Regions from separate parts of the Paenibacillus sp. SN-8-1 genome, predicted to be linked through region 2. Evidence: predicted binding sites of a transcription regulator. Region 2 holds the regulator's gene; each other region holds the start of a gene.
What was found. The regulator Rex, encoded in region 2, represses fermentation and respiration genes when NADH is low (regulators of the CRP and FNR family bind a similar motif). The targets are predictions, from matches to a motif close to TTGTGAAATATTTCACAA.
Positions count from the first base shown of each region.

Region 1: the regulator Rex is predicted to act here: its motif matches at 2,976-2,993, upstream of ACRRNK_RS20305 (formate/nitrite transporter family protein).
Region 3: the regulator Rex is predicted to act here: its motif matches at 2,079-2,096, upstream of ACRRNK_RS11505 (TIGR04053 family radical SAM/SPASM domain-containing protein).
Region 4: the regulator Rex is predicted to act here: its motif matches at 2,757-2,774, upstream of ACRRNK_RS04545 (ubiquinol oxidase subunit II).

Region 1 covers NZ_CP194782.1:4,149,680-4,155,759, reverse strand. The annotation lists gene ACRRNK_RS20320 (SDR family oxidoreductase) at 1-177, opposite strand, end outside; gene ACRRNK_RS20315 (FAD-dependent oxidoreductase) at 594-1,955, shown strand; gene ACRRNK_RS20310 (hypothetical protein) at 2,094-2,903, shown strand; gene ACRRNK_RS20305 (formate/nitrite transporter family protein) at 3,082-3,915, shown strand; gene ACRRNK_RS20300 (molybdopterin-containing oxidoreductase family protein) at 4,096-6,080, shown strand, end outside.
Region 2 covers NZ_CP194782.1:1,993,837-1,999,916, forward strand. The annotation lists gene dinG (ATP-dependent DNA helicase DinG) at 1-1,312, shown strand, start outside; gene ACRRNK_RS09430 (redox-sensing transcriptional repressor Rex) at 1,348-1,998, shown strand; gene ACRRNK_RS09435 (amidohydrolase) at 1,988-3,286, shown strand; gene ACRRNK_RS09440 (DUF5590 domain-containing protein) at 3,320-3,817, shown strand; gene ACRRNK_RS09445 (hypothetical protein) at 4,092-4,625, shown strand; gene ACRRNK_RS09450 (AAA family ATPase) at 4,618-6,080, shown strand, end outside.
Region 3 covers NZ_CP194782.1:2,409,328-2,415,407, reverse strand. The annotation lists gene ACRRNK_RS11515 (molybdopterin-dependent oxidoreductase) at 1-1,417, opposite strand, end outside; gene ACRRNK_RS11510 (hypothetical protein) at 1,438-1,851, opposite strand; gene ACRRNK_RS11505 (TIGR04053 family radical SAM/SPASM domain-containing protein) at 2,158-3,342, shown strand; gene ACRRNK_RS11500 (multicopper oxidase domain-containing protein) at 3,503-4,489, opposite strand; gene ACRRNK_RS11495 (hypothetical protein) at 4,525-4,860, opposite strand; gene ACRRNK_RS11490 (DUF2249 domain-containing protein) at 4,876-5,109, opposite strand; gene hemG (protoporphyrinogen oxidase) at 5,277-6,080, shown strand, end outside.
Region 4 covers NZ_CP194782.1:965,434-971,513, reverse strand. The annotation lists gene ACRRNK_RS04550 (cbb3-type cytochrome c oxidase subunit I) at 1-1,694, opposite strand, end outside; gene ACRRNK_RS04545 (ubiquinol oxidase subunit II) at 1,719-2,639, opposite strand; gene ACRRNK_RS04540 (hypothetical protein) at 2,920-3,180, opposite strand; gene ACRRNK_RS04535 (threonine/serine exporter family protein) at 3,419-4,198, shown strand; gene ACRRNK_RS04530 (threonine/serine exporter family protein) at 4,225-4,644, shown strand; gene ACRRNK_RS04525 (S-layer homology domain-containing protein) at 4,648-6,080, opposite strand, start outside.

The sequences.
Region 1 (6,080 bases), 2.2 Mb from region 2:
CGCTGAGAATACCCCATTCAGATCGCCGATGTAAGGTTCAGCACCCATCTCCCGAATTACTGCCGCCTGGTCCTCTGTTCTTACCAATCCATGCACCCGGTAACCGGCTTCGATCAATTCACGAACGATCCGCCTTCCTGTTCCTCCGTGTGCTCCGGCAACAAAAATCGTTTTCATGAATCCGGCCTCCTTCTCAGAATTCACGCCACATAATTATATTCAGCTTTCCCTTGTATGCATTCCATTACCCGCATAATCCACCTTTTAAAAGAAATATAAGCCGGGATAGGCCGCAGGCTCCCCGGAGAGAATAGGACTACAGAAGTTTTGGCCAAAAGGCAGCAAGCATGAACCTCCCCATATGATGCCTTTTGAATAATGCAATTAAAGTTAAGGTTAAAAATGCCATTATTTGTGAACATTGCGTGAACAACGTTTTAACCTATTGTAATGTGAAAAAAATCACACTATAATAACAGCATAAGGTGAATTAATTCACAAGGTTTCAGCTTTAAAAGTGAACTTTTTCACAATCACTCAGAAACAATTTGATAACAAACATTTTGCTTATAAATATGGAGGAGGAAGAAATCATGAAAGTAGCAGTTATCGGATGTACCCATGCAGGAACCGCAGCCATTGTTAACACCGCCAAGTTGTATCCGGAGGCCGAGATCACCGTGTATGAACGCAATGACAATATTTCCTTCTTGTCTTGCGGGATCGCACTTTATGTAGGTGGTATGGTCAAGGACCCACAGGGTCTGTTCTACTCTTCGCCTGAACAGCTTGCCGAGCTCGGTGTGAATACGAAGATGCTTCATGAGGTGGTAAGTGTCGATACGGAGCGGAGCGTGCTGGTTGCACGTAACCTCCAGACCGGAGAAGAATTTGAAGACAGCTATGACAAGCTCATCGTAACTACGGGGTCATGGCCGATCGTACCTAAATTTGAAGGCAGTGAGCTTAACAATATTGTTCTCTCGAAGAACTGGAATCATTCCAATACCATTATCGAGAAAGCTGAGAAATCACGTAATATCGTGGTTGTAGGAGCCGGATATATTGGCGTGGAGCTCGTTGAAGCCTTTCAGTTGAATGGCAAGCAGGTCACCTTGATTGATGCCGAAGAACGCATTCTCAGCAAATACCTCGATCCGGAATTCACGGATGTCATCGAGAAGAACCTTGAGGAGCATGGAATCAAGCTTGCTCTTGGGGAGAAGGTAACCCGGTTCGAAGGGGAGAATGGCAATGTCACTAAAGTCGTAACTTCCAAGGGCGAATATGACGCGGATCTTGTCATCATGTGTATCGGCTTCCGTCCGAATACGGGCCTGCTAAAGGGCCAAGTGGATATGCTGGATAACGGTGCGATCATCGTGGATGAGTTCATGCAGACCAGCAAGAAGAATGTATATGCCGCTGGTGACAGCTGCGCAGTCTTCTATAATCCAACGAAGAAGCACGCTTATATTCCGCTGGCGACCAATGCGGTTCGGATGGGAACGCTTGTAGCCCGCAACCTGGTGGAGCCTACCGTGTCTTACATGGGAACTCAAGGCACTTCGGGGATCAAGATTTATGAGGACAACATTGCAGGGACCGGACTGACCGAAGTTGCCGCGAAAGAGGCAGGGATTGATGCGGAAGCTGTTATCATCAATGAGAACTACCGTCCTGAGTTCATGCCGACTCACGAACCCGTTAAGCTTAAGGTGGTATTTGAAAAAGAGACCCGCCGCATTCTCGGAGCACAGCTCATGTCGAAAGCGGATCTTACCCAATCGATCAATACGATCTCAGTCTGCGTTCAGAACAATATGAAGATGGAGCAGCTGGCCTTTATCGATTTCTTCTTCCAGCCGCATTACAACAAGCCATGGAACTTCCTCAATACGGCCGGGCTTCAGGCGCTTCCTCCTGTTCCATCGAGAGAGCCGGCACACGTATAATCATCACATTCATTAGAACATGAACAATATGACTTCTGACAACCGTCTTCTTTGGGAGGCGGTTGTTTTTGATCTGCTGGTAATCGCTTCCTTGATTGAGGTGGGTTAAGATTATCTATGGACAAGGGAGAATGGGAAATGAGAAAAACAGTTGCGGCTCTGCTGGTCGCAGCCTTGGGCCTAAATACATATCAGGTGCATACTTCGAATGCGCAATCCGTACCTGATCTACAGATTGCTGCCAAAATATCTGATCCGCTTGGCACGAACATTTATCCTAATAAGTCGTTGAGTGAGAAGAAGCAAATGATGGAATTCCTCGGCAATTTTCCGGAAGAAGTTCAGCACTTCGATATTAAATCCTATAAAGATGATGAGCTTGTCCGCATTGCGGCCACGAATACGACCAAATATGGAATCGGTCCACTGAAGAAGCTAATGAAGAGCATAGTGGTTCGTCCCCTTACCGATCAAGATGGGAAGACCTATGATTGGCCATACTACAAAATTCCGAAGAAGGACACGGAGCAGTATATCCAGAGCCTATTTGGTGTAACTCCGAAGAAAGTCAGCAAGTCGTACTATGAGAACGGGGCCTATTATTTTCCCTCCTGGGAAGCTGGAGGCGGCAATGAAGATTCTCCTCAAATTGAGCGGATGTACGCCTTCGGTAAAGGATATTATTACGTGGAACTAACCCGGTATTACATTGAAGCCGTAAATTATGACCCGAAGCTTTGGCAGTCCTTTGGTGATTTTGAACATATGCCAATGGAGAAATGGAGTAAGGCCATCAAGGATAGAATATACGTCGAAAAGGAAGGCAGCTGGCATGCAATCCTTAAGGAGAATGTAATTAATGGCAAGAAGACATGGAGACTTGTAGAGTACAACAAAGGAACCAAATTAACTAAGACGCAAATTACAAAGTATATAAGCAAGCTGTAATTTGGCATTTATAAAGCTGTCTTCCCAAGGGAAGGGAGCTTTTTTTATGGAGGAAGGATAGTTCTTAACAATATGTGAAAATATTCACTAACTATGACTTTTGTTACTTTATACGCCGGGAGCACGCACTACAATAGGATTGGAGTGAGAGATAACACTACTGAGGGAGGCCTTTGCTATGGCATATTATAAACCGGACCAAATTGCGGAGATCACGGTTCAGAATGGGACACACAAGGCGCGCAACAAGCTGGTTACGATGTTGATTCTGGGATTTTTGGCGGGTGCATTCATTGCCCTTGGATTTTTGCTTGATATTCGTGTAATTGCCAGTGCCCCCAAGGCATGGGGCAGCTTTGCGACGTTTATCGGGGCGTCTGTATTTCCGGTTGGCCTGATCCTGGTACTGCTTGCGGGTGGTGAACTGCTGACCGGGAATATGATGGCGGTTCCTCTTGCCGGTATGGCCAGGAAAATAACCCTTCGTGAAGGAGCCGTTAATATTATCTTCATTACGATTAGTAACTTTGCCGGGGCTCTTTTCGTTGCTTATTTCTTCGGCCATGTGGCCGGATTGACAGAGACCGGTCCTTATCTGGCCAAGACCGTCGAGATGGCTGGGCATAAGCTGGATGCGACCTTTGTAGAGGCTTTTGTGTCCGGGATCGGGTGTAACTGGCTGGTGGCGCTGGCGGTCTGGTTATCCTATGGTGCGGATAATATGAGCGGCAAAATCCTCGGAATCTGGTTCCCTACGATGTCCTTCGTGGCTATTGGATTCCAGCACGTAGTCGCGAATATGTTCCTGATTCCGGCTGCGATCTTCGCTGGACATTATACATGGGCCCAGTATTTCGGGAACTTTATTCCCGTCTGGCTCGGGAACCTTGTAGGAGGATCTGTCTTCGTCGCGGGGGCGTATTACTTGGCCTATCTCCGTGGTGCCAAAGAGAAGGCAGCAGGGCAGCAGAACTTAAGGGGTGCAGAGCCTCTTCGGAAAAGCGCGGTATAAAATTTGCCTAAGAACACAAAATTCAGCATAAAGCAGGATTTGGGGGAATAACCCTGCTTTATGCTGAACTTTAATCATTATTACCTCGTCCCGCTTAAATTGAAACGGATTTTAATTAATATTTTTTTGCAGTCGGCAGACTCTCCCTTTATGATAGATTAGATCAGGTTAAAGGGAGAGATGAGCTTGATAGAACAAGAGAATGGAATATTCCCTGCTGTGTGTCCACTGGATTGTCCGGATACCTGCGGGTTATTACTGCATAAAGAGCATGGAAGGATTGTCAAGGTGACGGGGAATCCCGAGCATCCGATTACTGGAGGCGCTATATGTAACAAAGTCCGGAACATGACGGAACGAGTGTATCACCCGGAGCGCGTGCTCTATCCGCTTAAGCGTATAGGCGCGAAGGGCGAGGGCAATTTCAAACGGATCTCCTGGGAGGAAGCCGTTACGGAGATTGCCTCCCGCTACAAGCGGTTGATCGCTGAGCACGGGCCAGAGACCATTCTGCCATACAGTTTCTACGGTAATATGGGGATTCTCAGTGTCGATGGCATGGACCGGAGGTTCTTTAACCGTATGGGTTCAACCAAGCTCCAGCAGGGGATCTGCAATGCTGCGGGCAATGCAGGATTCAAGTATACAATGGGGTTCGGTGGTGGGACGATTCCGGAGGATGCTGCTGAGGCTGAACTGTTCATTGTATGGGGCGGCAATATTGTGAGCACGAACATGCATATGATTCCAATTATCGAAAAGGCCAGAAAGCGCGGGGCGAAGCTGGTTGTGATCGATGTTCACCGCAACCGGACCGGAGATCGAGCCGACTGGTTCATTCCACTGTACCCGGGGACGGACGCAGCTCTTGCTTTGGGAATGATGCATGTTCTGTTTGACCGGGGGCTGGTAAATGAGAAGTTCCTGGCCCGGTACACCGTAGGCCATGAGGAGCTGCGAGAGCATGTCCGGGAGTACACGCCTGAGCTTGTAGCCTCGATTACAGGCGTGCCCGCGGAAGATATTGTGAAGCTTGCCATGATGTACGGTGAGACTTCCCCGGCTTATATTCATATTGGCAACGGACTTCAGCATCATGACAATGGCGGCATGACGGTCAGAACCATCACCTGCCTGCCCGCGCTGACCGGTCAGTGGCTGGTTAAGGGAGGCGGGGTTTTCAAGTCCAATGGACCCTATGCCAAGGTGAACAGCGATGCTCTGGAGCGGCCTGACTTGCGGCCGAACCCGGACGCGAGGACTGTCAGCATGAATCAGCTGGGAGATGTTCTTCTGCAGCTCGCTCCTCCTATCCACGCTTTGTTCGTCTACTGCGCCAACCCGGCTGTTGTGGCTCCAGATACAGGCAGGGTAGAGCAAGGGCTGCTGCGAGAAGATCTGTTCACCGTCGTTCACGATCTCTTTATTACAGATACCGCGAAATATGCGGATATTGTGCTGCCGGCCACGTCTACCTTTGAGAATACAGACCTGTACACATCGTATTGGCATACTTATGTGCAGCTTCAGGAGCCGGTAATCCCGGCGATCGGGGAAAGCAAGAGTAATGTGGAGACCTTTAAGCTGCTCGCAAAGGCGATGGGCTTTGACGATGAGGCGTTCCAGGAGACGGAATCCGAGATGATTCAGGCTGCCCTGCGGAAGGAAGATAATCCATATCTCAAAGGCGTTACTTACGAGGCACTGAAGGATCACCGGTTCGTGCAGCTTAATGTGAAGGAACGGGTACACTATCTGGACCGGCTGACCACTCCATCAGGCAAGATCGAGTTGTTCTCCGCCAAGATGGCCGAGGCGGGTCAGCCCCCGCTTCCGACTTATGTTCCGCTGCATGAGGGTTATGACGGACTGAGGCGTCCAGATCAGGGAGCGGCCTATCCCCTGATGTTCATTTCCCCGCCGAATCACAGCTTCCTGAATTCGACCTTCGCGAATGTACCGAAGCTGATGTCATTGGAGAAGGGCCCTGCCCTGCAGATTCATCCTGACGATGCGCAGCTTAGGGGCATTAATGATGGGGATGAGGTCATCGTATGGAATGACCGCGGCAGCTATGTCGTTAAAGCGGTGGTTGTAGATAAAATGCTTCCGGGTACCGTGGTCAGTCAGGGGCTGTGGTGGGAAGGAGACCAGGGGAGGCAGCG
Region 2 (6,080 bases):
TCAGACCAGCGGGTCGGAGAAGGCCAGCGAGTGGATGAGTGTAATTGATAATCTGTACCCTGAGATTATTGAGATCAAGGAGAACTGGGATCGTCTCAGCGATCAATTGTTCGGACTCATGCCTGAGCGAAGCGATGCCGCTCCCGGAGACCCGGGACAGTTCGTTCTTCGTCTGCTTCCGCACAAAAAGCCCAAGAATTGGGATGCGCTTAGTGAAATCGAGAATCAGATTTACATGACTATGGGTACGGTAATTCGCAAAGGCGAACGTATGGTGAATGAGCTAAAGGAAGATGACGAAAGTTATAGCTCTGAGAGCCTGGTGACGGATATAAGCGGTCTGTTCAAGGATTTGGGAGCTGAGAGGGACAGTATCCGTTCTTTTATGAAGCTCGACAATGAGGAGACGGTCTACTGGCTTGAAGGTAACGGTCATTACCGCAGCCGGTCTCTGCAAATTTATGCTGTACCCGTTGAGGTAAGTGAACAGCTTAAAGCTCTTTTCTTTGATAAAAAGAAGAGCGTTATCATGACCTCTGCTACTTTATCCGTAGACAAGTCGTTTCAATATATGATCGAGCAGCTGGGACTTACGGAAGCTTCTGAGCAGGATCAATTATTGACCTCGTTGCTTCCCTCACCATTCAAGTACAGGGAACAGGCCCTGCTCGTCATCCCTCGGGATTTCCCAAGTGTGAAGGGCAGTGTCGGGGACGATCATTTCGTGAATACACTCGTACAGTCCTTGGCTGATTCGGCAATTGCTACCCAAGGACGCATGCTTGTATTGTTCACTTCTTATCGTATGCTTAGACAGGTATATGACCCCCTGAAAGAGGTTCTATCTACACAGGGGATTACAGTCATTGGACAAGGAGTAGACAGCGGAAATCGGACTAAGCTTACTCGAAGATTTCAGGGCCAGCAGGCCTCTGTATTGCTCGGTACGAGCAGCTTCTGGGAAGGTGTCGATATTCCAGGGGAGGCTCTTACGAGTCTGGCTATCGTACGGCTTCCATTTCAACCTCCGAACCATCCGCTGGTAGAAGCCAAGAGCGAGCGGCTGCAGCAGCAGAAGAAGAATCCATTTATGAAGTTGTCCGTCCCGCAGGCGGTTATCCGCTTCAAGCAGGGATTTGGACGACTGGTGCGGTCCTCCCAGGACCGCGGTATCGTGATTGTATATGATACACGAATTCTCGAGTCCTATTACGGGAAGTATTTCCTTTATTCTTTGCCAGGCCCAAAGATGGAGCATATGCCCACCAACCAAATGGTGCCTCGGATTTCGGAATGGCTTGGCCACCGGTGATCAACCGGACTCATTAGCATTAGGGGGAAAAAGAAATGAAATCGGAGAAAATCTCAGATGCGGTGGTACGCAGATTACCCGTATATCTGCGCTTTCTGAATGAACTGAGCCTTCGGGAAGTCGCAACCGTCTCATCGCAGGAGCTTGGACAAAAGCTGGATCTGAACCCGGCTCAAATTCGCAAAGATCTTGCATACTTCGGTGATTTTGGTCGTAAAGGTATCGGATATGATGTCTCCTATCTGATCGAGAAGATTCGCCAAATCCTCAACTTGGATCAGCAGATCAATGTGGCCCTTGTCGGGGCCGGGAACTTGGGTCAGGCCTTATCCAATTACAATACGTACTTGAAGGACAATATGAAGATCGTGGCGGTCTTCGATGCCTCGGAGAAGAAGGTCGGCCAGAAGATTAATTCCTTGACCGTACAGCCGATTGAAGATCTTGGTGCTACCGTGAAGAAGCTGGGTATCCGGATTGGAATTATAACTGTGCCTGATTTTGAGGCACAACGGGTAGCCGATCAGCTTATCGATGCTGGAATTGAAGCGATCCTTAACTTTGCGCCAACAATTCTGAAGGTGCCTGCCGAGATACGCCTGCACGCGGCAGATTTTACAACGGATCTGCTCAGCCTGGCATATTATTTGGGAGATGGAAAGGAAGCAGTGACAAATGAGTCGTAAATGGTTAATTGAAAACGGAAGCTTTGCTGTGCTGGAACCAGGACGTTCTGTGGTCAAGGGATATATGTTAATTGAGGACGATCTGATCAAATATGTCGGAGAGTCTCGTCCCGAGGTCGAAGAGGGGACAGACACTTTTGACGGAAGGGGCCTGCTATTTGCTCCAGGGCTGATTAATACCCATGGTCATGCAGCGATGTCTCTGCTGCGCGGTTATGGGGACGATATGCTGCTCCAAACTTGGCTGCAGGAGAAGATGTGGCCGATGGAAGCCAAGTTCACCTCCAGAGATGTATACTGGGGTACCGCGCTGTCTGTCGTGGAAATGCTTAAGGGAGGTACGACAACCTTCCTGGACATGTATGACCATATGGATCAGGTAGCTAAAGTAACGGAGGAATCGGGAATTCGTGCTGTACTGATGCGCGGAGCCATTGGCTTATGTCCTGAGGACGTACAGCAGCAGAAGCTGGAAGAGGCGATACGGTTCGCCCAAGATTGGCATGGCAAGGCGGATGGGCGAATTACGACCATGATGTCCCCGCATTCCCCTTACACTTGTCCGCCTGCATTCATTGAGAAGTTCGTTCAAGCGGCTCATGACCTGGATCTTCCGCTGCATACCCACATGTCCGAGACTGCCGCTGAAGTGCAGCAGAATATCAATGAGTATGGTCTTCGTCCAACGATGCATTTGGAAAAGCTAGGATTCTTCTCACGACCTTCAATCATCGCCCACGGCGTGCATTTGAATGATGAAGAGATCGAGATTCTTGCTACGAATAAGGTTGCGGTGTCGCATAACCCTGGGAGCAACCTTAAGCTTGCCAGCGGCGTTGCCCGTGTCGTTGATCTGCAAAAGGCAGGGGTTGTTGTCTCCTTGGGTACAGACGGGGCAGCAAGCAACAACAACCTCGACATGTTCGAGGAGATTAGGCTGGCAGCCTTGATACATAAAGGTGTATCAGGTGATCCGACGGCTGTACCGGCAGAAGAAGCTCTTAAAATGGGCACGATTTATGGTGCTCAGTCCGTATACCTGCCAAATACCGGAAGGCTTGCGGAAGGCATGAAGGCTGACTTCATTGCTATGAATACCGATCAAGCTCACTTTATTCCGCATACGGATTTCATTTCTCATATGGTATATTCCGCTGGCCCTAAGGACGTTGAACATGTGTGGGTGAACGGGAATCAGGTTGTTAAGCATGGCAGCTGTCTGACCATTGATGAAGAGCGGGTACGCAGAGAAGCTCAAGCTTGTTTCGAAGGATTGCTCTCCCGCTAAGCGGAGCACTTCTGAGTGAAAGGAAGTGATCGCATGAAGAAAAAAACGAAATGGATTTTGATGTCCATAGTTATCGCCCTGCTGATTCTGTTTGGAATTCAGAGATATTATGTGTATTCGATGGAGGATTATTGGAACGAGAAGAACGCTGCTGTCATTGTGGCCAAGCAGCAGGCTAATCTGGCTTCGTTAACACATGCCAGTAAGTCCGTATGGGATACCGTGTGCTGGGTGATCGAAGGCAAAAGTACATCGGGAGAAGATATTGTGGTATGGGTCGTTGATGGTAAGGTTGACCACCAGGAGCTGGCGAAGAATGGAGTCAGCCTTGATCAGGTTAAGAACAGCATCAAGTCTCAAATGCCGGATATCTCTATTGTCCGCCTTGTCCCAGGTATATTTGATCAGGGGGCAGGGAAGCAATACGTATATCAATTGTTCTATAAAGATGGAGATCATTACAACTATAAGTTTTATAGGTTCGCCGATGGCCAGGCTCTGCCTGATACCTACACTTTGCCTAATCGGTAGGCTTGAGCCTTAGTGTTCTCCTATATTAAGAGACCTTCCAATTTAATTGGAAGGTCTCTTTGAATTGCGAACAATTCTTGAACATTAGAAGAAATTATCGATTATTTCAAATATTTTCAATAAGAAGTTTAGAAAAAAGTATATATTCTATGATATACTATTACTTGTACGTTTCAGTATATGATGATACACAAACAGACGGAGAAATCCGTTAATTTTTTTGAGTGGTCGTGTTTTGTATGTATAAGATTGAAATTACTAAGGGGGATATGAATTGAAATTACGTCTTGTTCCATTGATTACTAGCGTCGTTATCTCCGCAGCAATTCTGTTTGGTGGGTGGTTCGCTTATAGTCAGTTTGCTGTTGAGGCCCCGCTTAAGAAATTGGTCACCGAGTATGAGGGTGTCAACAACGTTCAATTTGTTATTACCCAGAAACAGGTGGACTTGAAACTCGATCTACAACCAAAAACCGATTTAAGAGGTTTAGTTGAACATTTGACGGTTGACGGCAAGTCGTTGATCGGCAGCCGCAAGCTAAAGCTTACCGTTGTGGATCATTCAAATAAAGTACTCGATCAGTGGTGGTCCAAAGCTCTCTTTCCTGTAGCGGAAGCCATGGATAATAAGAAATATACCGAGATTCCGGTGACTCTAGAGAAGCTTCAAGAGGGAGCACCAGGACTTTCAGTCAATACGGTAATGGATAATCAGAATATATATGTGACTCTATCAGACGGAAAAGCCAGCAAGTTCATTATACTTCCGCGAGTGCCGGGTGAGATGGGGGTATGGAGCAATGTCTAAGTTCATTAAAGAAGTCGTAATCGGGATTGTACTCGTACTTCTCGTGTTCCTTGCTTATATTGGAGTTAATATCATTCCGGTCATTGTTGGACTAGCCATGGTTGGGGCCTTGTTCGCGGTGGTTCAAATGAAAGGCGGAATCACGGTAGGTGCTTCCCAGGACCGCAAACGGAAGAAAGCGGGCCCGGCCAAGCTTACCTTTGAAGAAATTGGAGGACAGGATAATGCGAAGCAGGAGCTTCGTGAGGCCCTTGATTTCATGGTTAGACATGAAGAAATTAAGAAGTTCGGCATTCGCCCACTCAAGGGGATTCTGCTAACAGGCCCTCCGGGAACAGGGAAGACTTTGATGGCTAAAGCTGCGGCTCACTATACAAAGTCCGTATTTGTGGCGGCTTCCGGCTCTGAATTCGTAGAGATGTATGTAGGTGTCGGTGCGGGACGCATCCGGGAATTGTTCAAGGAAGCCCGGACGCGCGCTGCACAGGAGAAGAAAGAGAATGCAATTATTTTCATAGATGAGATCGATGTAATCGGGGGAAAAAGAGAAGGCGGACAACAACGGGAGTATGACCAGACTCTGAATCAGCTTCTTACGGAAATGGACGGCATTTATAACTCGGACGCCCCTCGTATTCTGGTGATCGCGGCAACGAACCGCAAAGAAATGCTGGACAGCGCGCTGCTGCGTCCTGGCCGCTTCGACCGTCATATTCAGGTAGAATTGCCTGATAAGAAGGGCCGGAAGCATATTCTTGAGCTGCATGCTAAGAATAAGCCTCTGAATGAGGATGTCAGCTTAGAGAAACTTGCTGAAGAGACATACGGCTTCTCTGGAGCCCAGCTGGAAAGTGTAATGAATGAAGGTGCTATCTATGCCATGAGAGAGAACCTTCAGATCATCGACCAGCGCCACCTGTCTATGGGTGTGGATAAGGTCATGCTCGGAGAGAAGACGGACAGGGAATCGACCGAAGAAGAGAAGCGCAGAGTGGCAGTACACGAACTTGGGCATGCTGTGCTCGCTGAGATCGTGGCTCCAGGCAGTGTGAATCAGGTAGCTCTCAGTCCTCGCGGACAAGCGCTGGGATATGTTCGTCATAACCCGCAGCAGGAGCAGTATTTGTATACCAAATCTTATCTTGAAGGACAAATCATGGTGGCTCTTGCGGGAGCTGCTGCAGAGGAGATCTATTATGGGGGCAGAAGTACAGGGTCACGCAATGACTTTGAACAGGCTCTGAAGCTTGTCCACACCATGATGACGTCAGGTCTTACCCGGCTTGGTATTGTGAACATGGATATGGTCACCAAGGAAGTTCTTATGAATGAGAACAGCCGTATCCTGGATGACCTCGCGGCCCGTACCAAAGCGGCTTTAATCGAGCATGCGGCGGTATTCGACAAATCCCTTGAAATTCTAATTCACGAAGAACGTCTCTCGGGAGAACAATT
Region 3 (6,080 bases), 420 kb from region 2:
CATTTTCCATCGTACCTTCTTTTTCGCCCCACATGGCAGCAGGCAGTACCACATCAGCTACTCGGGATGTTTCAGTCAGGAAATGATCCTGTACGATAACAAAAACTTGATCCAGCGCGGCTTTGGCCCGTCGGCGGTTCGGCAGAGAGACAAGTGGATTCGTTCCAATATTCCAGAACACCCCAATCTGTCCGCGTTCCATCATCTCCAGCTGATCCTCGATTCCTTTCTCGGGGCCAACGGGAAGCTGCATCGGATCCACATTCCACAGGCGTCCCATTTCTTCAATATGATCCGGGTTCATTGGATTTCGATGCGCTGGATAGGTCCCTACACCGCCAGCAGTCCGATTCGCAGACGAGCTTGGCTGTCCAGCCATGTGGAGAGGACCGCAGCCCGGCTTTCCAATGAGACCGCGGATCAGGTGAAGGTTATTGATGGCAACGCAAGTGGTTGTAGCATCAGCACTCTGAAAGGCACCCTGCAGAGTTGTGGTGACCAGAGAAGGTGTATCCGATAATATTCTAGCCGCTTCTATTAACTGTTCCTTGGGGATTCCAGTCTCCTGGGCTGTGCGTTCCGGTGTCCATTCGATAACACTTGCGGCCATCTCCTCATAACCAATGGTATATTGCTCAATGAAGCCCTTGCTTGCAGCCCCGTTTTGCAAGATCAGGTTAATTAATCCGTTCAGCAAAGGAACATTCGTTCCTGGAATGAGCTGTAAATGAAGGTCTGAGCTCCGGGCCGTCTGGGTCTTCCGGGGATCAACCGTAATGATATATGGCTTGCCGTTGCGCTTTTTGCGCTGCATGATCCGTTCATACAGCACGGTGCCTGTCTCAGCAACATTATGTCCGAACAGCATCAAGGTCTCTGCCTCGTCAACATCATCGAAGGAGGCAGGAGTACCATCTGCACCGAAGGATTGAAGCAGACAGAATTCAGTGGTGGCTGTGCACAGCCTTGTGTTCGCATCCAGCAAATGCGTCTTTAGCCCGGCACGGCCTATTTTGGCAATAGTGTAATAGTCCTCGAGAAAACCTTGGCCAGTGGAATAGATAGAAATACTGTTATTTCCTTTTTCCTTCTGAGAAGCCTTCACTTTAGATACGATAAGCTCCATAGCTTCATCCCATGTTGCCGGAACGAGCTCTCCCTGCGGGTTGCGGATCAAAGGTGTGAGCACCCGGTCCGTGCTGTTGTTCGCATACCACTGGTTTTCACCCTTAGGGCCCAGCCGGCCGCGGTTAATAGAATGAGCTCCATTTCCTTTGATACCGACAATGTGATCATCCTTAATCGCGATATGACAGCCGCATCCTACAGAGCATAAATTACAGGTGCTGTAGACCCAGCGGTCCACCTCACCCTGACTGTAGACATTCATATCGATACGTTCATTGTCCCAACTCATAACGAACCTCCATTCTCTACTCAAGATTGATAAAAGACGGGTACGACAAATTTAATGGCGGCAGCCCCATAGACTTCCTTAAGTTCTGCTCCTGCGTCCTTAAGAAGGGACTTGATACCAGGAAATCGTTTCTCCAGCTTTTTCGCTTCCTCAGAATCCTTGTGGTCCATCCATTTTACGGCACGAAGCCATGCCCGAATGGTGGGTTCAACGATCTCGTCATTCAGATATACAATGGAAAGATCATTCTTGATTTCATCTAATGGGGGTTCGGAATACTGTAATCTAGGCAGCAGCCGTTCCAGCGCCAATTTCTCATCTATAAGTGAAGCGTGGAATAACTTTACAAGGGGGTGTTCCATTTTTTCTGTCTCAACTAGGGTCAGATTAACTTGATCCGCCACATCCGTAAGCAATTCAAGCAGCTTCCTCATGTTACTCCTCCTCCCAAATCTCTAATGAGTAGACATATGTCTGAAATTACCCATTGCAGATCGAACATAACCAATTGCATTCACTGATCGGCAGCTATATGTCGGTAAATTACAGAAGCTTGGCATGGGATATGAGTTGCCATAATGACATGAATCCGTAATTGAGAGGATGGATTCTGTGCAACCGCGGTAATCGGGCAACTGATCAGACAAGGCTTAATCTGGCAATGTGACAGGTATCACTATGCCGCTCAAACAACTGTGTTAGTTTCAATTAGCAGAGATGTTTGAATAGGAGGAAACAGCATGAATAAGATGAAGAAGGAAAGGGATTATTCGCGCTCGCCTTTTATTGTCATTTGGGAAGTTACACGTGCTTGTGCGCTTAAATGTCTTCACTGCCGGGCAGAGGCTCAATATACCGCAGATCCGCGGCAGTTATCGTTTGAGGAGGGGAAGAGGCTGATCGACCAGATCGCGGAACTGGACAATCCCTTGTTCGTTTTTACCGGAGGAGATCCCTTGATGCGTCCTGACCTGTACGAGCTGATTAAGTATGCGGTGAACGAGAAGCAGCTTTCAGTCTCTATGACACCGAGCGCTACACCAAGAGTCACCAGGCAGGCAATTGAGAAAGCGAAAGAGTCGGGACTGTCCAGATGGGCCTTCAGTCTTGATGGGTCATGTGCTGAAATTCACGATCATTTTAGGGGAACCCAGGGTTCATTTGACCAGACCATGCGGGGGATTGAGTGGTTGAAGGAGCTTGAACTGCCGATTCAGATTAACACAACGGTCTCGAATTATAATCTTCATGACCTTGAAGCGATCTCACATAAAGTGCAGGAGATGGGCACCGTGCTATGGAGTGTATTCTTCCTGGTGCCAACCGGCCGGGGAATGGTCAAGGATATCATTTCTCCTGGGCAGCATGAAGAGGTGATGAAATGGCTTGCAGAGCTATCCGGCAAGGTTCCTTATGGCATCAAGGCTACGGAGGCACCGCACTATCGGCGGGTCTATGTTCAGGAAATGAACCGCCAGCGCCACGGGAATTCCTCATCAGGCCCGGCTTCAAGAGCAGATCATTTGAGCGCCCATAATCCATTGGCCGCTTCCCATTCAAATCCTGTACCAAGCTCAGTTATGAAGCGGAAAGATGTGCTCGGACGGGCTCCGAAAGGTGTGAATGATGGGGACGGGTTCGTGTTCATTAGCCACATTGGTGACGTATATCCCAGCGGGTTCCTGCCGATTGTTAGTGGGAATGTGCGAGAGCAGCAGCTTGGAGAGATCTATCGTAATTCTGTGGTGATGAAGGAGCTGCGCGACAAAAGTCTGTTGAAAGGTAAATGCGGAGTCTGCGAGTTCAAAGAACTCTGCGGGGGATCAAGGGCAAGAGCATACGCGATGACCGGCGATTATCTGCAAAGTGACCCTTACTGCGCCTACATTCCACGTGCCTTGGCAGTGGCTGATGAACAGGGCTAACACATACCTGATTAGAGAGCGAATACACAACGAAATAAACCGCTCTGAAGTTGATTCAGTAAAGTCAACACCTGAGCGGTTTTTGGGTTGTGTATTACTTTTCACACAGCTGCAGTGGATAGCAGAGCGGAGCATTTTTCTTTCACACACGAATCAACAATTATTTGCCATCTGGAGTGACTCTAATTAGACCGGCCGCTCCCTTAGAGGCTTGATTGAACTGATGGCTCACCATGGTGTAATCGCCAGCTTCGGTCAGCTGGAACTCCACCACAGCACCGCCGCTTGCGGGGAGAAGCACGGTCTGCATGCCATGCAGAACATTATCAGGATTACCATCGAGGTAGACTGTATCCATCAACGTTCCAACCACATGGAAGGAGGATACTTCATTAGGTCCGGCGTTCAGAACATACAGTCTAACCCGGTCTCCGACGTTGGCTTTCAGAGGATGCTCTGTCAGGGTATAGTTGTTACCGTTAAAGACGACATAACGTGGCTTGGCGTTCTGAAATGCCTGGTAGTCATTCTCCTTATACCATTCACTTTGTACTATCGTGTATTCCTGGTCTATCTGTTGATCGGTGGGATATCCGTCCTTCGGCTCAACAATAATCATGCCATACATTCCGTTGCCCAAATGCAAGAGGACCGGCTTGGTCCCGCAATGATACATGAATACTCCTGGCGAGTTCGCCGTATAGGTGAATGTGCCTTCCTGACCTGGCATCACACCAATGAATTTATGATTCGGAGCTGCATGCACAGCATGAAAATCCATGGAGTGAGGCATCTGGGGATCTATGTTGTTCAGTGTGAAATGAAGCTGATCACCTTGCTTAACTCTAATCACGGGTCCTGGTACAGTGCCGTCAAACGTCCATGCTTCATAAGGCACACCTTTGGAAATTTCAACTTGAGTGACCTGGGCGGTCATTTCAATAAATACCTCATTGCCCTTGCGAGTGATTACAGGTGGAATTGGGGGCTGATTCAGCCGCTGCACCTCGGGTTTGCCGGAGGGCAACTTGGTATCGCCTGGATCGTCGTTACTCCAATCACAGCCGCTTGTAATTAACAAAGCCAAAGCCGCAAGCACAAGCAGGACAGCTCGTACAGTCTTATATCTTGCTGGGATTTCGATCAACGTCCTTTCTTAGAGCTGGAGTTCAGTTAGACAATCTACTTGTCAACAGACTTTAGGCAAAGATTTGCTTCGTCGTAAAGTGCAGCCATGCCTCCATACAGGGTATGGAAGAAGGCGTCCGAGACATCCATGCTGAAGGAAGTATATTTCTTAGGGTCGATATCCAGCATGTGCTCGAATAATAAAGCACTGTTATAAGCGTAGAAGCAGTAGTAGATATAGTCGAATTCCGACATTTTCTCAAATATAGTTACAATATCCCGGGCGTACTTATGAACATTGGATCCGGCTTCATGAATCATATGAAGCGCATCAGGGATACCGGCTGTGATCTTGATGGTGCGTTCGTCGACGATGTGAATATCAGCCATAATTGAACCCTCGTTTTACTGTTTGGTAATTTTTACACGGAACCACTCTGGGCCTTGTTCAACATATTCCCAGCTGAACTGATCGCTACGGGTTGCTGAGAATTGATAATACAGCGGCTGTGGATCATGGTCGTTGATGAGCAGCATGGATTGTTCGGGCTCTAATTCGTCAAAGGTCTCAAAAATCACCTTGTGCTTTAACTGCGGCGGATACTCGGTGGCGTTCACGGTAGATGTATATTTGTTCATTTTGTATTCCTCCTTGGAATGGTTGGTAGTAGACTGAGAACCGATCTACTGCCGCTACTCATAATTAGATTATATTTAAACATGAGATTATCCTTGTGATTTCTGTCACAAATACTCAAGTTTAGTTATGATACGTTAACACAAAAATGTAAGGCAGGAGATATAAGATGAGTGAACTTGCTCAAAGAATCGCTGTAATCGGCGGAGGAATCAGCGGACTCAGTGCCGCTTACTATTTGAAGAATAATTTTCAGAAGGCTGGAAAGCCTTTGGAGCTTACACTTATTGAGAAAAGTCATGAATTAGGAGGCAAAATTCATACATTACGCCAAGATGGCTACATAATCGAGAGGGGTCCTGATTCATTCATCGGGCGAAAGGCATCCGCCTTGCGCCTGGCTCAGTCGCTTGGGCTGGAGAGCGAATTAACAGGCACGAATCCTGCTGCGAGAACCAATTACATACTGCATAAAGGAAGGCTGCGTCAGATGCCGGCTGGTCTGGCACTTGGAATTCCAACGAAAGTAGGCCCTTTTATCAAAACCGACTTAATCTCAATCAAGGGCAAGGCCAGGGCGGCGATGGATCTGATTCTTCCAAAAAGAAAGTCGGAGGAGGATGAATCCCTCGGCGGCTTCATCGAGCGTAGAATTGGCAAGGAGGTGCTTGAACACCTGGTTGAACCGCTGCTTGCAGGCATTTACGCTGGTGATACCGGAATGCTCAGCCTACTGTCCACCTTTCCTCAATTTCATGAGATCGAACGCAAATACCGCAGTCTAATTCTCGGAATGATTGCCGGAAGAACCGCACCATCTGCACCGAGTCATGCTCCAGAACTTCAGGACCGGGCAAGTGAGCTGCCTGAGACTGCCAGGACGAGTATGTTTCTCACATTCAAGAAGGGGCTGTCCACGCTCATAGAGAAGCTGGAGAGCGAACTGTCCTCGGCAAGTATTTTGAAGGGATGT
Region 4 (6,080 bases), 1.0 Mb from region 2:
TCATCTGTAGTCACTTGCGGTTCTACCGCAAAGTTATACATTGGCGCAGGAGATGGAATGGACCATTCGAGCGTCCGTCCACCCCATGGATCCCCAGTGAGGTCGCGCTCGCCTTTTCGGATACTGTAACTGATCTGCCACACTTGGAAAATAAATCCTAGACCCATCAGGAACGCACCCACTGTGGATACAAGGTTAAGCGGTGCCCAGCCAAGATCCCAGCCAGTGTCTGATCCGTAAGTGTACAGACGACGAGTCATACCCATGAAGCCGAGTGCGTACTGCGGCATGAAGCATACATAGAAACCAATGTTCCACAGCCAGAACGCCCATTTACCAAGACGTTCGTCCAGTTTGAATCCGAATACTTTCGGCCACCAGTAGTACATCCCCGCTAGATAACCGAACACAACGCCCCCGATCAGCACTTGGTGGAAGTGGGCAATCAGGAAGTAACTGTTGTGGTATTGATAATCGGCAGGAGCTACAGCCAGCATGACACCGGTTGCCCCGCCCACGGCGAAACATGGGATGAATCCAAGAGTCCACAGCATCGGCTGTGAAATGGTAATCCGCCCGCGGAACATCGTGAACAGCCAGTTAAAGATCTTAACCCCTGTCGGTATACCGATAACCATCGTCGAGATGGCAAAGAACACGTTAACGTTCGCACTGGAACCCATCGTGAAGAAGTGGTGGGCCCATGTGAAGAAGGATACAATACTGATGAGCATCATAGAGAATACCATCGATTTATAACCAAATATCTTCTTCTTCGAGAAGGTTGCTACAACCTCAGAGAAGATACCGAATGCCGGAATAACCACGATATACACTTCCGGGTGACCCCACATCCAGATCAGGTTGACATACATCATCGGATTGCCGCCCAGATCCATGGTGAAGAAGTGAGCCCCCAGGAATCTATCCAGGAAGAGCAGAGCCAGCGTAACGGTCAGAATCGGGAACGCGAAGATGATCATGATCGAGCTGGAAAGTACAGACCAGGAGAACAGCGGCATCTTCATCATCTTCATACCTGGTGCACGCATCTTCAAGATGGTTACCAGGAAGTTGATCCCTGTTGCCAAGGAACCGATACCTGAGATCTGAATCCCCCAAATGTAGAAGTTCTCTCCGACTCCCGGACTGTGAGACAGTTCGGATAACGGCGGATAGCTAAGCCATCCGGCATCAGGTGAACCCCCGATGACAAAGGACAAGTTAAACAACATGGCTCCCATAAGGAACAGCCAGAAGCTCATCGAGTTCAGGAACGGATAAGCTACGTCCCTTGCACCCAGCTGTAAAGGTACAACCAGGTTGAACAAGGCGAACATCAGCGGCATCGCCATGAAGAGAATCATGATCGTACCGTGAGTTGTAAATACAGCATTGTAGTGATCTGCTTGAAGGAACTTCATGTTCGGCAGAGCCAGCTGTGTACGCATCAGCAGCGCATCGACACCGCCGCGGAAGAGCATAAGCAGTGAAGCGATGAGATACATGATACCGATTTTTTTGTGATCGACGGTTGTGATCCATTCCCGCCAAAGCCACTTCCACTTTTTGAAATACGTCAGAACAAAGACGATTGCGATACTCGTCAGTGCAATGGACACATCCGCACCATAAATTAGCGGATCACCGGTGACGAAAAAAGTGGAGGCGAAATCTTTAATATTTTCCCACATTACGTAACCCTCTTTCGCCTGTCATTATGGTTTTGTTGAACCGTTATAACTGCCGGAATTCATACTATCCATACTGTGATTCATATAAATACCGCCATTCTTATCAACAATTTCGGTGTACAGATCATCCGGATAGGACGAGAAGAACTCTTGTTTGGCCGTACTTGGTTTCGCCAGCTGAGTGTAACCCTCTTTGGTTAACTCCGGTGAAGAAGCCTTGACCTGTTTCACCCATTCATTGAATTCTGCCTGTGGCTTGGACTCCACCTCGAATTGCATATGAGCGAAATCCCTACCACTAAAGTTAGCACCAGAGCCGAAATATTTGCCTGGCTTGTCTGCCTGCAGCCACAGCTGCATAGCCATACCTGGCATCGAATATTCCTGACCGCCGAGCTGTGGAATCCAGAAGGAGTTCATCGGAGCATCCGATGTCAGCTGGAAGCGTACCGGAACGCCTGCCGGAATTTGCACATAGTTCACAGTCGCAATTTTCTGTCCCGGGTATTGGAACAACCATTTCCAGTCCAGTGAAGTAACCTGGATCGTAATCGGATTCGCATCCGTTACAGGGGGTTTGGCAAGCTTATACGTATCGCGCGCAGTGAAGATACCAAGCACAATAATAATAACGATTGGAATCCCCCACCAAATGGTTTCAAGCAGCTTGCTATCATGCCAATTAGGTTGATAAGGCGCATCATTGTCTGGAGTATCCCGGTATTTCCATACAATGAACACCATGAGAACAATAACTGGAATCACGACGGCCATACATATTAGTCCTGTTAGAATGATCAGCTTTTGCTGAACTTCAGCCACAGGTCCTTTCGGATCAAGCACGATGAACTTATCCCATCCGAGGGCTACGGACACTGCGATGATCACAGCATAGCTCAAGACCAGAATCGTGAGCAGTTTCCAGCCGGACCGCTTGCTTTTCATTTTCCCATCACCTCTTCATCAGGTACAGAATGAACCGAATGGATATCCAAGTTCAAGCTGTACTTATTAATATAAATTACCCATACACATCAAAGCTGTTTCAGTTTATCAGATTGCATGTGAGATTTGTCACGTGTTAACCAAATCGTCATAAATTCCTTTCCATTTGAAGGCATTATTTTCACGAAGTGTTCACAACTATTAATATGGACGCAAAAAAACCCTTTAAGACATCAGTCTAAAGGGTTTTTAATAATTTTTTATCTCGCTTGAAAGCTAATCAATTATCATTCTTATTCGAATTGGACTGAACCAGATATATCGAGGTTCCGATCGTATACACGAATACACTGGAGATCATAGCGCCAAGGCCGCCCATCAAGGCCAGATTACGGTCGTTGAACTCAGATAAGTTGAAGAGGCACAGCACAACACCGAATGCAAGGAGCGCCCAGGATATTACGGTCATATAAAAAGCAACGGTATAGCCATCATCTTTCATTTGCTGAACTTTACTGAAAGGATATACTTTAGCTGACATGTTCATCACTCCTGGTTAAATGTTGAAAGGGCTTGCTTATGAATTAAGTATACCACAAACCGCAACAAAATGTTCATAATTTGTTCAAATTATTTTTATAATTCTGTCACATTTATAACTTGCGTCACTTATTCATCACTTACCCTTTCTCCACCAAGCTAAACATGCCGCCCCCTGCTTCCACATGATATAATGTGGACGGTCAAATCGAGTTGCAAGCCAAGAGGAGTAGATCAATTTGGAACTTACCCCGGAAATTTCTAAACCAAATCATAAAGCCGATATTGACACGGCTACTGATTTGTGTCTGCTAGCCGGTAAAATCATGCTGCAAAGCGGGGCCGAAACTTACCGTGTGGAGGATACCATGACACGGATTGCCACAAGTCTCGGTATCCCCATTTCCCATAGCTATGTAACACCAACAGGGATTATATTTCAAGCGGGCAGCGAAGCATCCTCGAAGCTGATCCGGATTGCTGAACGAACCACGGATCTGCAGAAGGTGACGGCTGTGAACAGTGTCTCCCGCAAGCTCACCAGCGGTATGATTCAGGCAGAAGAAGCACATCAGGAACTGATGAGAATAGATCATGCCGCCCATGCCTTTCCCGTGTGGGTCTTGATTGCCGCGGCCTCAATTGCAAGCGCCTGCTTCATGATCATGTTCCGGGGCGGATGGCAGGATCTTCTCCCCTCCCTTGTTAGCGGGGGACTCGGCTACTCTGCCGTCATATATTTTCATAGGCTGGTGAAGGTCAAATTCTTCGCCGAATTGTTCGCCGCCTTTCTCGTAGGTCTGGTCTCCGTGCTGCTGGTCCGTGCAGGGATCGGACTCTCACTTGACAAGATCATCATCGGCTCGGTGATGCCCCTCGTACCCGGCCTTCTGATCACGAACGCCGTCCGAGACCTAATGGCTGGCCATTTGGTATCCGGTCTCTCCCGCGGAGCGGAAGCCTTTCTTACCGCCTTCGCCATTGGTGCGGGCATCGCCGTAGTGTTTATATTTTTCTAAGATGAAAGAGGTCTTCAGTTATGGTTATGGTAGCCCAGCTGGTCGCCAGCTTTATAGCATCCTCCGCGTTCACAATTTTGTTCAACGCGCCTAAGCGCTCCCTGCTTCAATGCGGCCTTGCTGGCATGCTGAGCTGGGTGATCTATCTCATGCTGCAGCCGCGCTTTGGTCCAGTTCTGGCTTCACTCTCCGCATCCGCGATTGTGGGAATGATCAGCCTGTTTTTTGCCCGATTCTATAAGATGCCTGTCATTATATTCAGTGTTGCCGGTATAATTCCTCTGGTCCCCGGCGGCCTCGCTTATGATTCTATGCGCAAATTTGTCGAGAACGAATATAACACAGCCGTCCAACTCGCTGCCGAGGCGTTTCTAATCTCGGGCGCCATAGCTATGGGACTTATTTTATCCGAGGTATTGAATCAAGTGCTCCGCAGAGGGAAGTAATCCTCAGAATGAGTACCCGGTGTACCGGTTAGCATTTCGCAGAGCCGACCAGACATCCGCGCTCTCGCTGTTCATATACCAATACGCGAAGCCCGCGATCTGGCGGCTTGCCCCCATTACATATTTCCTTGACAGGGAACGGCCATCTTCCATCCAAATCCGGTGGCGAACGCTTCCTAGCGTATATTCGGCCGTGTACTGCTGGACAGCCCCGTTCCATTTAGGATGAAGGCTATAACTTGACATCAGCTTATTCTGCTGTGCCAGAGTCAGCTCTGCCGAGGAAGCTGCTGAGCCATCTTTATTCAGTGACCAATCTCTCGTATAGAATGGAAGGGCTAGTATTACCTTCTTGGCAGAGACACTAGCAATAAGCCGATCCAGTCCGCTTTGCTGCCAAGGCAGTGAAGATACTGAACCCGCCACACTTCCCCCTCCCCAATGCTCATCGTATCCCATCAGCACCATGTAGTCCGCTGCTGTGCCCAGCGCCGCATAATCGAACGCTTCTGTCCAATCCGTCCCCAAATCTGGTGAGACACAGACGGAGAGCTTCGCCTGTTCGTTATGAAGACGTGCCGCAAGATCTTGAATAAATGAGGTCAAGCCGGATTTGTCATATGGATATATATTCTCGAAGTCAAAATTAATCCCATCCAGGCTGTAATTCCGAACCAGATCCCCAATCTGTTTGATTACTGCCGCTGACTTGACTTTATCTGCCAATATACTATGTGTGGCGTCGGCATCAAATCGGTTGCCAAGCATCGCCCATACCACCTTGTTATGCTGATGCGCCCAAGTAACAAGCGATCGGTCGACCGACTGACTGATCGTCCCATTCTTCTCCAGAAAGAGCCACCGCGGAGAAAGGGTATTCACATTCGACTTCAGGATACTCTGTTCATATTGGCTTGTGGTCTGTCCGTACTGCCAGCCCATCTCGATCCTTGAAGCAGGCAGCTGGTCAATCTTGGAGGACCAATCGCGGGTCTCCAGAACTCTTGCCATCATGACCGCCGTCTCCTGGCGTGTAATCGGATCATTTGGACGGAACGCTCCCCCATCCCCCTTCATCAGGCCTAACTCCTGTACGATGGCAATCGATGGTACAGCCCAGGCTGCCATTTCCCCTTTATCACTGAATGCTGGCGCTGTCTCGACTGTTGTATCCGATTGCTTCAAAGCCCGAACAAGCCATACCGCCGCCTCTTGACGAGTTAAAGGCTGCTCAGGAGCAAATTTAGTTGACGATGTCCCCTCGGTTATTCCGAGATCTACACCCGCCTGCACCGTACCGTAATACCACTTGCTTGCAGGTACATCCGTGAATGCGGCAACGGCTCCCTGTACCGGTTCAAGCTTCAGCAGCCTAATCAGCACAGTCAAGCTCTCGGCCCGCGTAATCGGCCTGTCCGGAGAGAACTGGGTTTGAG